3 regions of the Paenibacillus sp. FSL K6-2859 genome follow, and region 2 is predicted to be linked to each of the others. Evidence: predicted binding sites of a transcription regulator. Region 2 holds the regulator's gene; each other region holds the start of a gene.

Region 1 (3,288 bases), 4.6 Mb from region 2:
GGCATTATTATTGTTGCGGCAACTAACCGCGCTGATATACTTGATCCTGCATTGCTACGTCCAGGACGTTTTGACCGTCAAATTACGGTTGACCGCCCTGACGTAAAAGGCCGTGAAGCTGTACTTAAGGTTCACGCTCGTAACAAGCCTCTTACGAAAGATGTAAGACTGGATGTTGTTGCAAAACGTACAACTGGATTCACTGGTGCGGATCTGGAGAACCTGCTAAATGAGGCGGCGTTGCTAGCTGCGCGTCGTAACCGTAAGGATATTTCCATGATTGAAGTCGATGAAGCCATCGACCGTGTTATCGTAGGTACTGAGAAACGCAGTCGTGTTATCAGTGACCGCGAGAAACGTATTGTGGCTTATCATGAAGCAGGTCATACTATAGCTGGTTACTTCCTAGAGCATGCCGATATGGTGCATAAAGTTACTATTATCCCACGCGGACGTGCAGGCGGATATGTTATCATGCTTCCGAAGGAAGATCGGATGATCGTTACGAAGCAGGAGCTTTTGGATAAGGTTACTGGATTACTTGGTGGACGTGTTGCCGAAGAATTGTTTATTGGCGAGATCGGTACGGGTGCATACAGTGACTTCCAACAGGCTACGCGCATCGTGCGTGCTATGATTATGGAGTACGGTATGAGCGATAAGCTTGGACCTATGCAGTTCGGATCTTCTCAAGGTCAAGTATTCTTGGGTCGTGATATTGGGCATGAGCAGAATTATAGTGATTCCATTGCTTATGAGATTGATCAAGAAATGCAGAACTTTATTACTTCGAGCTACGAGCGTTGTAAAGAGCTGTTGCTCAAACACTCTAAAGAAATGCACTTGATTGCCAATACCTTACTTGAGAAGGAAACACTTGAGCTTGATCAGATCAAAGAACTGATTGAACAAGGCTTCCTTTCCGAAGATGGTAAAGCTAAGGATGGTGAAGGTGTTGCACTTGAAGTTGGTGAACCAGTCATTGATAATATCGGTGATGTGAAAGTTCGCATTCAAGGCAAACCTGAGGATGCACAGTCCACAATCCCTGATCTATCGAAGGATATCCCGAATAACCCTGATTCTGAGGGTAATGATGATTCCGACGATAACAACAAAGGTGGCGGCACTAGCCTTACCTAAATGGTCTCACGATTCATATGATGTAAATTTATCCGGAGAACGTAACTGTTCTCCGGATTTTTTATTTTAATTTTTAAGGGATTTTGAGCCTTAAAGCCTGTCCAGTTACATTGACAGAGACTGGAACGTTGTGTACATTAGTGATTAATATTACTTACTATTCATATCAGTATGTTCATTTTTTCACCATGATGGCTCATGCCATTTGATAACATCGCGCCGGCTTAAAGCCGCGAAGATTTAAGGGGGAGAACAATCGGTGGAAGCTCTGGCACTTGAGCGCAAGCAGGAACAGAATCGAGAACTTCGGATACGTCTTGAACAGCTTAAAAAGGAAAGAAACGCAATTATTTTAGCTCATTATTATCAACGTGATGAAATTCAGGAGGTTGCCGATTTCCGGGGCGACTCTTTCTTACTCGCTCAGAAGGCTGCGGAGACAGATGCAGAGGTTATTGTATTCTGCGGTGTTCATTTCATGGGGGAGAGTGCTAAAATTCTGGCCCCAAATAAAACCGTCCTTATTCCTGATGAACGTGCAGGTTGTCCAATGGCTGATATGGTCAATGTAGACGGTTTGCGTAAGCTGAAAGCACAGCATCCAAATGCTAAAGTGGTTACTTATATCAACTCGTCTGCAGAGATTAAAGCGGAGACTGATATCTGTTGTACCTCTGCAAATGCCGTGAAAGTAATCGAATCCCTCGATGCTGAAGAAATTATCTGGGTACCCGATAAGAATCTTGGCCAATATGTACAAGATCAGACCGGTAAAAAACTGATTATCTGGGAAGGCTACTGCAACACTCACGACATGTTGACCGTTAAAGATGTAGTAGAAATGAGAGCGAAATACCCAGAAGCAGAATTTGTAGTTCATCCAGAATGTCGTCCGGAAGTAGTAGCCATGGGTGATTATGTGGGTAGTACTACATCCATTCTCGAATATTGCCGGAAATCAGACCGCAAGCAGTTTATTGTTGGGACTGAAGACGGTACAGGATATCAGCTTCGTAAAGATAGTCCGGATAAAGAATTCCATTTTGCTACAAAATTTCTTGTTTGTCCTAATATGAAAGTTAACAATCTAAAAAAACTGGTGAAATGCCTGGAGACGATGAAGCCACAAATCTATGTACCGCCTGCTGTCGCCGACAAAGCCAGAACTTCCCTAGAGCGCATGCTACAAGTCCGGTAGTATGCGCTACTCTTTCGTTGAAACAGGTGAAACGCGGTCATGATTCCACAATATTTGGTTGATTTTGATCTTCGGGATATTCCTAAAGTAAAAACAGATTGTATTGTTATCGGTTCAGGGATTGCCGGATTGTTCACGGCTATTAAAGCTAGTGAAGATCGGCGTGTCATTATGATCACAAAGAAATCAGTAATGGAGAGTAATACTCGCTATGCACAGGGGGGGATCGCAGCTGTAATAGCTGAGGACGATTCCCCTGCTTATCACCGGCAGGATACATTAATGGCTGGAGCAGGTCTTTGCTCATCCACAGCTGTCGATGCACTTGTTAATGAAGGACCAGATAGAGTTCATGAGCTAATTCGTTTAGGTACTCTTTTTGATAAGGAAGATGGGGTACTGGCTTTGACGCAGGAAGGAGCGCATAGCCACCGTCGTATTTTGCATGCTAATGGAGATGCTACAGGTTACGAGATTGTTCGTGCTTTGGCTGAACAGGTAGCTGAACATGAGAACATTGAGGTGTGGGATGATCACTATGTCATTGATCTCATCACTGAAGGTGGAGAATGTGTAGGCGCATTGTTGCAGCGTCCCGGCGGCGGACGGTTATTCCTGCAAGGGGATGCGACTATTTTGTGCTCTGGTGGTGCAGGACAATTATTTAGATACACTACTAACCCTGAAGTAGCTACAGGCGACGGGGTAGCCATTGCTTACCGTGCCGGCGCTCATATACGAGATATGGAATTTATTCAATTTCATCCTACAGCATTAAGTTATCCTGGAGCTCCTAGATTCTTAATCTCCGAAGCAGTTCGAGGGGAAGGAGCAGTATTGCGCAATATTAATGGAGAGCGGTTCATGGAGCGTTATCATGAGCTACTTGAGCTAGCTCCACGAGATATTGTAGCTCGGGCTATTGTAAGTGAAATGGAGCTTACAAA
Region 2 (3,288 bases):
GACTTCGCGCCATACTCCGTAGCCATACGTAGAGCTTCCGGAGCCGGAACAGCCGTAGGATCACCACTTACACCTTTATGGATGAGTGCTGCAAGACGCATTTCTTCAAACATATCCAAATTATTATTACTTGCCGCTCCATCTGTACCCAGTGACACCTTCACTCCGGCCTTTAGAAGATCCGTAACTCGAGCAACTCCACTAGCCAGCTTAAGATTGCTTCCAGGGTTATGGGATACACCTACATCATGACGAGCCAGTATCTCGATCTCTTCATCATTCAAATGAACACCATGAGCGATTATAGACGGACGTGTGAACATTCCAAGCTTCTCTAAATGCGCTACTGGCCGCAGTCCGTAATCCACCACATTCTGCTCCACTTCGCGTTTCGTTTCGGACATATGGGTATGCATCGGTAAATTCAAATCATGAGCCGCCTGCACAAACTTAACAAAGAAGTCTGGTGGGCATGTATATGGGGCATGTGGCGAGATCATTGTCGTAATTCTACCTTCAGCCTTACCATGCCAGTTACGCGCAAAAGAAACCGCTTCCGCAAGCTTCTGATTTTGTACTTCTTCTGGACATAGACCGATTACGCCTCTCATTAATACGGAACGAATACCTGATAATTCGACGACCTCCGCTACTCGGTCCATATGATCATACATATCCAGGAAGGTTGTAGTGCCACCTTTCAGCATTTCAAGTACAGACAAGGAGGTTCCCCAGTATACATCTTCTCCGGTGAACTTCTCTTCCATCGGCCACATCTTCTCCTGAAGCCACACCTGAAGCGCTAAGTCATCTCCATAACCACGAAGCAATGACATTGCGGCATGGCCATGCGTGTTTACCAGACCTGGCATAAACAACAGACGACTGCCATCAACAACTTGCACATCGTCTTCTATTAAAGGCTCTTCTTTTCCTATGTAAGTGATCAAATCATCTTCAATAGTCATATATCCACTAAGAACCGGCTCATCCGTTCCCGGAGTAAGAAAACGCCCGCCCTTGATAATCGTTTTATTGCTCTTCATTTCTGCTTTCTTCCTTTCCATCCTTCAAATAATAAGCAAGGCTTTGCAAATCTGTTGTAAAATCAGCAGCATGAACCCGGATATTCGATGGTGTTTTTAGAATCACTGGTGCAAAATTTAAAATCGCCTCAATGCCAGACTCAATGAGAATATCCGCTACATTCTGCGCTTCTGAATCAGGTACTGTAATTATCCCAATTCGAATACCTTGCTCACGAACCGTCTGACCAAGCTCCTCCATCGGTTGAACGGTAAGTGAGTTGATTTTCCGCCCTACCTTAGGCGCATAGGAATCAAATATAGCGGTAATCTTCATAGTATCTTTCAAATAAGCATTATAATTAGATAATGCATGTCCAAGGTTACCGGCACCCACTAAAGCCACATTCAGTTGTTGATCCAGCTTCAGAATATGACGGATTTTCTCAATAAGATAAGTTACGTCATACCCGATACCTTTTCTGCCGAAATCTCCAAAATAAGCTAAATCTTTGCGAATTTGAGCGGGATTCAAATCAAGTTTCTGTCCTAGCTCTTGAGAGGAAACGGTTAATATTTCACGTTTCTGTAGATCATTTAGGAAACGTAAGTACACAGGAAGTCTGCGAACAACGGCTTCTGATATTTTTTCCGATTTCATAATTTACCTCCTAATGTAAGTAATATTCTTTACTAACCTTATACTAATTCGTGTACCTCGTCTCAATGAAGAGCGGTATTCTTATACCGCCCTTCATTGTAGAGTGATTAATATGATCGATGACGTTCTTTTTAAGAAACGCCTCCGTCTTCCAACCACTCCGCTATACGAGGAACCATTTGATCCGTAAGCATATGCTCCATTTTTGGGCCAGGCAACGAATAGAGGAAATATTTCCCATAGTGAGATTCGATCACCCTGGTGTCATACACAATAACAATACCCCGATCTTGCGCTGTCCGCACCAGCCTTCCAAATCCTTGCTTAAAGCGAATAACCGCCTGAGGAACAGACAACTTCATGAACGGATTCTTTTTCTGGGCTTGTAATAACTCAGACTTCGCTTCCGCTAGGGGATGGTTTGGCGGTTGAAACGGGAGCCTCACGATGGCCAAGCATGTTAATGCTTCACCCGGAATATCAACACCCTCCCAAAAACTGCTTGTTCCTAACAGTACAGAGGCTGCACTGTCCTGAAAACGGCGGATCAGCTTGCTACGGCTGCCCCCCTCCACGCCTTGACCCAGCACCGTGATCTCTTGTGAGGCTAGAGCCTCTTTCAAAGGATCGTAAACCTGGCGTAGCATCTTGTAAGAAGTAAACAGGACAAGCATCCGCCCGCGTGTTGTAGTCGCTGCTTCTGCTAGTGATTGTACGAGTGTATCAACAAATCGGGCATCGCCCACACTGCCCTTCACACTAGGGAAATCCCGTGGAATAACTAACAGCGCCTGCTCCCGATACTTAAAAGGAGAAGGCAGGAGTGATGTCATCAGACGCCCCTCTTCCGCAGCTTCATTAAGTCCGAGATTATCAATCATAAACTGGAACGATTTATCAACAGAGAGTGTCGCCGAAGTTAGCACGATACTTTTCTTTTTGTCGAAAAACAGCTCCTTAAGCTGAGTACTGACATCAACAGGAACGGCATACAGCTGTAGCGATTTACTGCGATAATTTCCATTCGCCTCCAGCCAATATACTACATTCTCATCGTTTAATCCCATAAAAAACCGTACTTGCTCACGTATTGAAGCTAAATCCTTAAATAAGCCGCTAATATCGGTAACTAGACTATCTGAGGAAGATTGACCTTCTTGATCTCGCATTTCATTAAGCATTTTATCACCTTTACGGATAATTTCGCTTAATGTCAGATTCATAGTATTCTCTAAAGCAACCAATTCATCCCAATCTTTCGGTTTACGGGTAGGAAGTAGCCGCATGACTAACTGGCCAGCTTCTCCCGCTGCTGCATCGCTGCGTTCCGGCAAGAGGCTGAATAGTTTATCACTAAGCAGATCCCAGGTTTCTTTTATGGTAAGCAGGTCCGGATAGATTCTATCGATCACTCCGCTCCATTCAGAAGCTTCCTCACTGCCTGATGACTGAAGCATTTGGCGAAGCGTAGGAAGTTGGCCATTTCGACTATCCTTATAAAGACGCGATAGTGTATGTGCCACCGTGAAATGCTTCATATGCATGCCTAAATGCTTGCCAGCCACGTCCTCCAGATGATGGGCCTCATCAATTACAAGATGT
Region 3 (3,288 bases), 2.1 Mb from region 2:
TAGCCATACCTCATTTCCATCCCAGAAGGGTCCGATCGAGTTAATCAAAATCCGGCGCTCTGTATCATTTTTAGCCAGAATTTGTGTTTCCATCCCTACGCCGAAATCGAAACCCTCCAGGAAGAAGAACCCTATAAACAGAACTGCAATGAGCACAAACCACAATTCATTAAGAGAAATCATTGGGCGCCCTCCTCGTTATATGGATCATGCGAATCCCCGTGATCGTTATCCATCGCATAAGGACCTTTTTTAATCACTTTCATAAACAAACCAATCAGAACTAATCCGAGAATGGCGTAAATCGCTGTAAAAGAAATAACAGAGAATAGAACCTGACCACTCGTAATATTAGGTGACACACTGTCTTCCGTTGTCATCAGTCCGAATACCGTCCATGGCTGACGCCCGAATTCGGTCATGACCCACCCCGCTGTATTTGCGATTGGAGGAAGCAATAGTCCCCATAACATAAACCGCATAAACCAAGTGTTAGGACGGTCCATCTTTTTGCGCCACATTAAATACATTGCGTACATACCCAGTACAATCATTAACGTTCCTGCTAGAACCATGATCCGGAAACTCCAGAATGTCGTACGTACAGGTGGAATATAGTCACCGGGGCCATAGGTTTGCTCATACTCAGCCTGCAGCTCAAGCATACCTTTAACTTCACCGGAAAATTTACTGTATGAAAGGAAGCTCAGCATGTACGGAATTTGAAATTCACCCGTACTTTCTTGCTTCTCAGGATCAATATTTGCCCATACGGTCCAAGGTGCCGGGTCACCACTCTTACCCCACAGTCCTTCGGAAGCCGCCATCTTCATAGGTTGAGTTTCAACCAAATACTGTGCTTGCGCATGACCTGCCACTGCTACACCAATCGAAGAAATGATCCCTACGATCGCTGCAATTTGAAAAGATTTCTTAAAAAAAGATACATCTTGTTTCTTCAATATCTTGTACGCACTAATCCCCGTTACGAGGAAGGCGCCTGTTGCATACGCAGCAAGAACCGTGTGCGGGAATTCAACCAGCAATTGTCCGTTCGTAATCAGCGCGAAGAAATCATTCATTTCTGCACGTCCATTATTAATCGCAAAACCCACAGGATGCTGCATAAAAGAGTTCGCTGCTAGGATCCAGAAAGCAGATAACATCGTTCCGAATGCTACCAGCCAGATGGACAATAGGTGCACTCTCTTGGACACTTTGTCCCAGCCGAATATCCAGATTCCAATAAAAGTAGACTCCAGAAAAAAGGCTGCCAATGCTTCAACTGCAAGCGGAGCCCCGAAGACATCACCCACAAAACGTGAATAATCAGACCAGTTCATCCCGAACTGAAATTCCTGCAAAATCCCTGTAACTACCCCTACTGCAAAGTTGATGAGAAACAGCTTTCCCCAGAACTGCGCCATTCTTTTGTACTCTTCATTGCCTTTTCTAACGTACATGGTCTCCATAATCGCAATCAAGAGCGCTAGTCCGATTGATACCGGTACAAAGAAATAGTGGAATATTGTCGTCGACGCAAATTGTATACGCGACAGCATTACTGTATCCATATTTTTCCCTTCCTTCTCCCCTTTTCGTTAATTATATTGTGTCAAAAATTTAGACGTCGTTTTGTGATATATGTCACACAAAGGAGTGCTTTTAACGGTAAAATTCAAATGATTTGTGACAAAAATCACAATTTGCCTTAAAAAAAGCAAAAAAAATAAGACGGTTTGACCGTCTTGAAGTTGTTCACTGCTCTATAACAAGCTTGACTCATAAAGGCATTGGTTAGGTAATGGAAATACCCTTCTTCAGCGATTTGAGATCGCCATTCGAATTAAGCAATTGTGGTAGCATCTTCGTGCTGCGAACCATTGGAGAGTCACATAGACGGCAAGAAGGCGCATGTTCAAATGCGAAATTATCCCTCATCCATCCGTTGCATCCATCATTGGTACACGCCCAAATCGCGGTATTTTCTTCCGGTATTTCTTCCAAAGGTTTCTTCCGGTAGTTCATTGCCGTTCCTCCCATCCTGTAAGTCAATAGTGACTAACTAGATATAAAAAGACCGTCCCAACTTTCACAAGCTGGGACGGTTTCTTCTATTATTACAGTTTTACAACGTTTTCGGCTTGTGGTCCACGGTTGCCTTGAACAACGTTGAATTCAACGCGTTGGCCTTCGTCCAAAGTTTTGAAGCCGTCGCCAGTGATTGCGCTGAAGTGAACGAATACGTCGCTTCCGCCTTCAACTTCGATAAAACCGAATCCTTTTTCTGCGTTGAACCATTTAACTGTACCTGTTTGCATGTGTGTTACCTCCACAAATTTAAATTAATATGTTCTTTTTATCTTCAAACAAAGAAAAAATTCACACATTGAAAAAGGTTGTATTACCGAATATAACAGCCCTTTTCAATGCGAAAATTAGGGACTAAATGTATGATTGATATCATATTACCACACCTGATTAGCAAAGGCAAGCTGGCATCCGTATATATCCGTTTCTACCCTAATAAGTATTACCTTCCAATGTAAGGGTTGCCAGTCAGCCCAAAATTCATTAAATCAGCTTATAACTGCCATATTTATCAAAAATTTAGAAGAAACAGATCCCCGATAGCGATACAGAGTATCGCTATTTCAGGAAGCTCTACCTTCTCAACTGAAGGGGTAGTCCGCTCTACTTGTCATTACTGCTATATCATTATATGCCGACTTCCAGCATATTATTCCTCTGGTTTTTCAAGAAGTTTAACTGTGGCTTGATTGACTTTCCCATTTCGGTAATAGGTAATCTTCAGATCCTCACCAATCTTCGTCTGATTATATAAATACTTGCGAAGGGAAAGCGTAGATGTAATAGGTTGATCATTAAATTTCGTAATCACATCATTGAACTGTATTCCCGCTTCCTGTGCAGGTCCAACAGCATCCAGAACGACAACCCCATCCTTAACATTGTTCGGTAGGTTCAGTTCCTTGCGTTGGTCCTCTGCGAGAGGAACGTAAGGATTGTTTAAATCTACCGAATATACGCCTAAGTAGGAACGAGCAATCCGCCCTTTCTCAGCCAGTTCATTAGCGGTGTCTATCACATGGTTAGCTGGAATAGCAAAACCCAGCCCTTCTACACCTGTATCGGAGATTTTCATCGTGTTAATACCGATCACCTTACCATCCAAATCCACAAGCGCCCCGCCGCTATTGCCTTCATTGATTGCCGCATCGGTCTGAATGACCTCTTGCTCCCAATCATATACGCCGTCCTGATTCA

What was found. Region 2 encodes Rex, which represses fermentation and respiration genes when NADH is low (regulators of the CRP and FNR family bind a similar motif). Its sites were predicted from a motif close to TTGTGAAATATTTCACAA; they were not measured.
Region 1: a site for Rex is predicted at 1,315-1,332, ahead of nadA (quinolinate synthase NadA). Genes of this name have one in related genera too.
Region 3: a site for Rex is predicted at 1,688-1,705, ahead of MHB64_RS30315 (cytochrome ubiquinol oxidase subunit I). Genes of this name have one in related genera too.

The regions. Positions count from the first base shown of each region.
Region 1 is NZ_JBBOYU010000001.1:73,801-77,088, forward strand. Features, by position in the region: gene ftsH (ATP-dependent zinc metalloprotease FtsH) at 1-1,143, shown strand, start outside; gene nadA (quinolinate synthase NadA) at 1,403-2,341, shown strand; gene nadB (L-aspartate oxidase) at 2,381-3,288, shown strand, end outside.
Region 2 is NZ_JBBOYU010000001.1:4,712,727-4,716,014, forward strand. Features, by position in the region: gene MHB64_RS21070 (amidohydrolase) at 1-1,046, opposite strand, end outside; gene MHB64_RS21075 (redox-sensing transcriptional repressor Rex) at 1,033-1,686, opposite strand; gene dinG (ATP-dependent DNA helicase DinG) at 1,818-3,288, opposite strand, start outside.
Region 3 is NZ_JBBOYU010000001.1:6,807,809-6,811,096, forward strand. Features, by position in the region: gene cydB (cytochrome d ubiquinol oxidase subunit II) at 1-183, opposite strand, end outside; gene MHB64_RS30315 (cytochrome ubiquinol oxidase subunit I) at 180-1,574, opposite strand; gene MHB64_RS30320 (cold-shock protein) at 1,798-2,028, opposite strand; gene MHB64_RS30325 (cold-shock protein) at 2,121-2,321, opposite strand; gene MHB64_RS30330 (S1C family serine protease) at 2,741-3,288, opposite strand, start outside.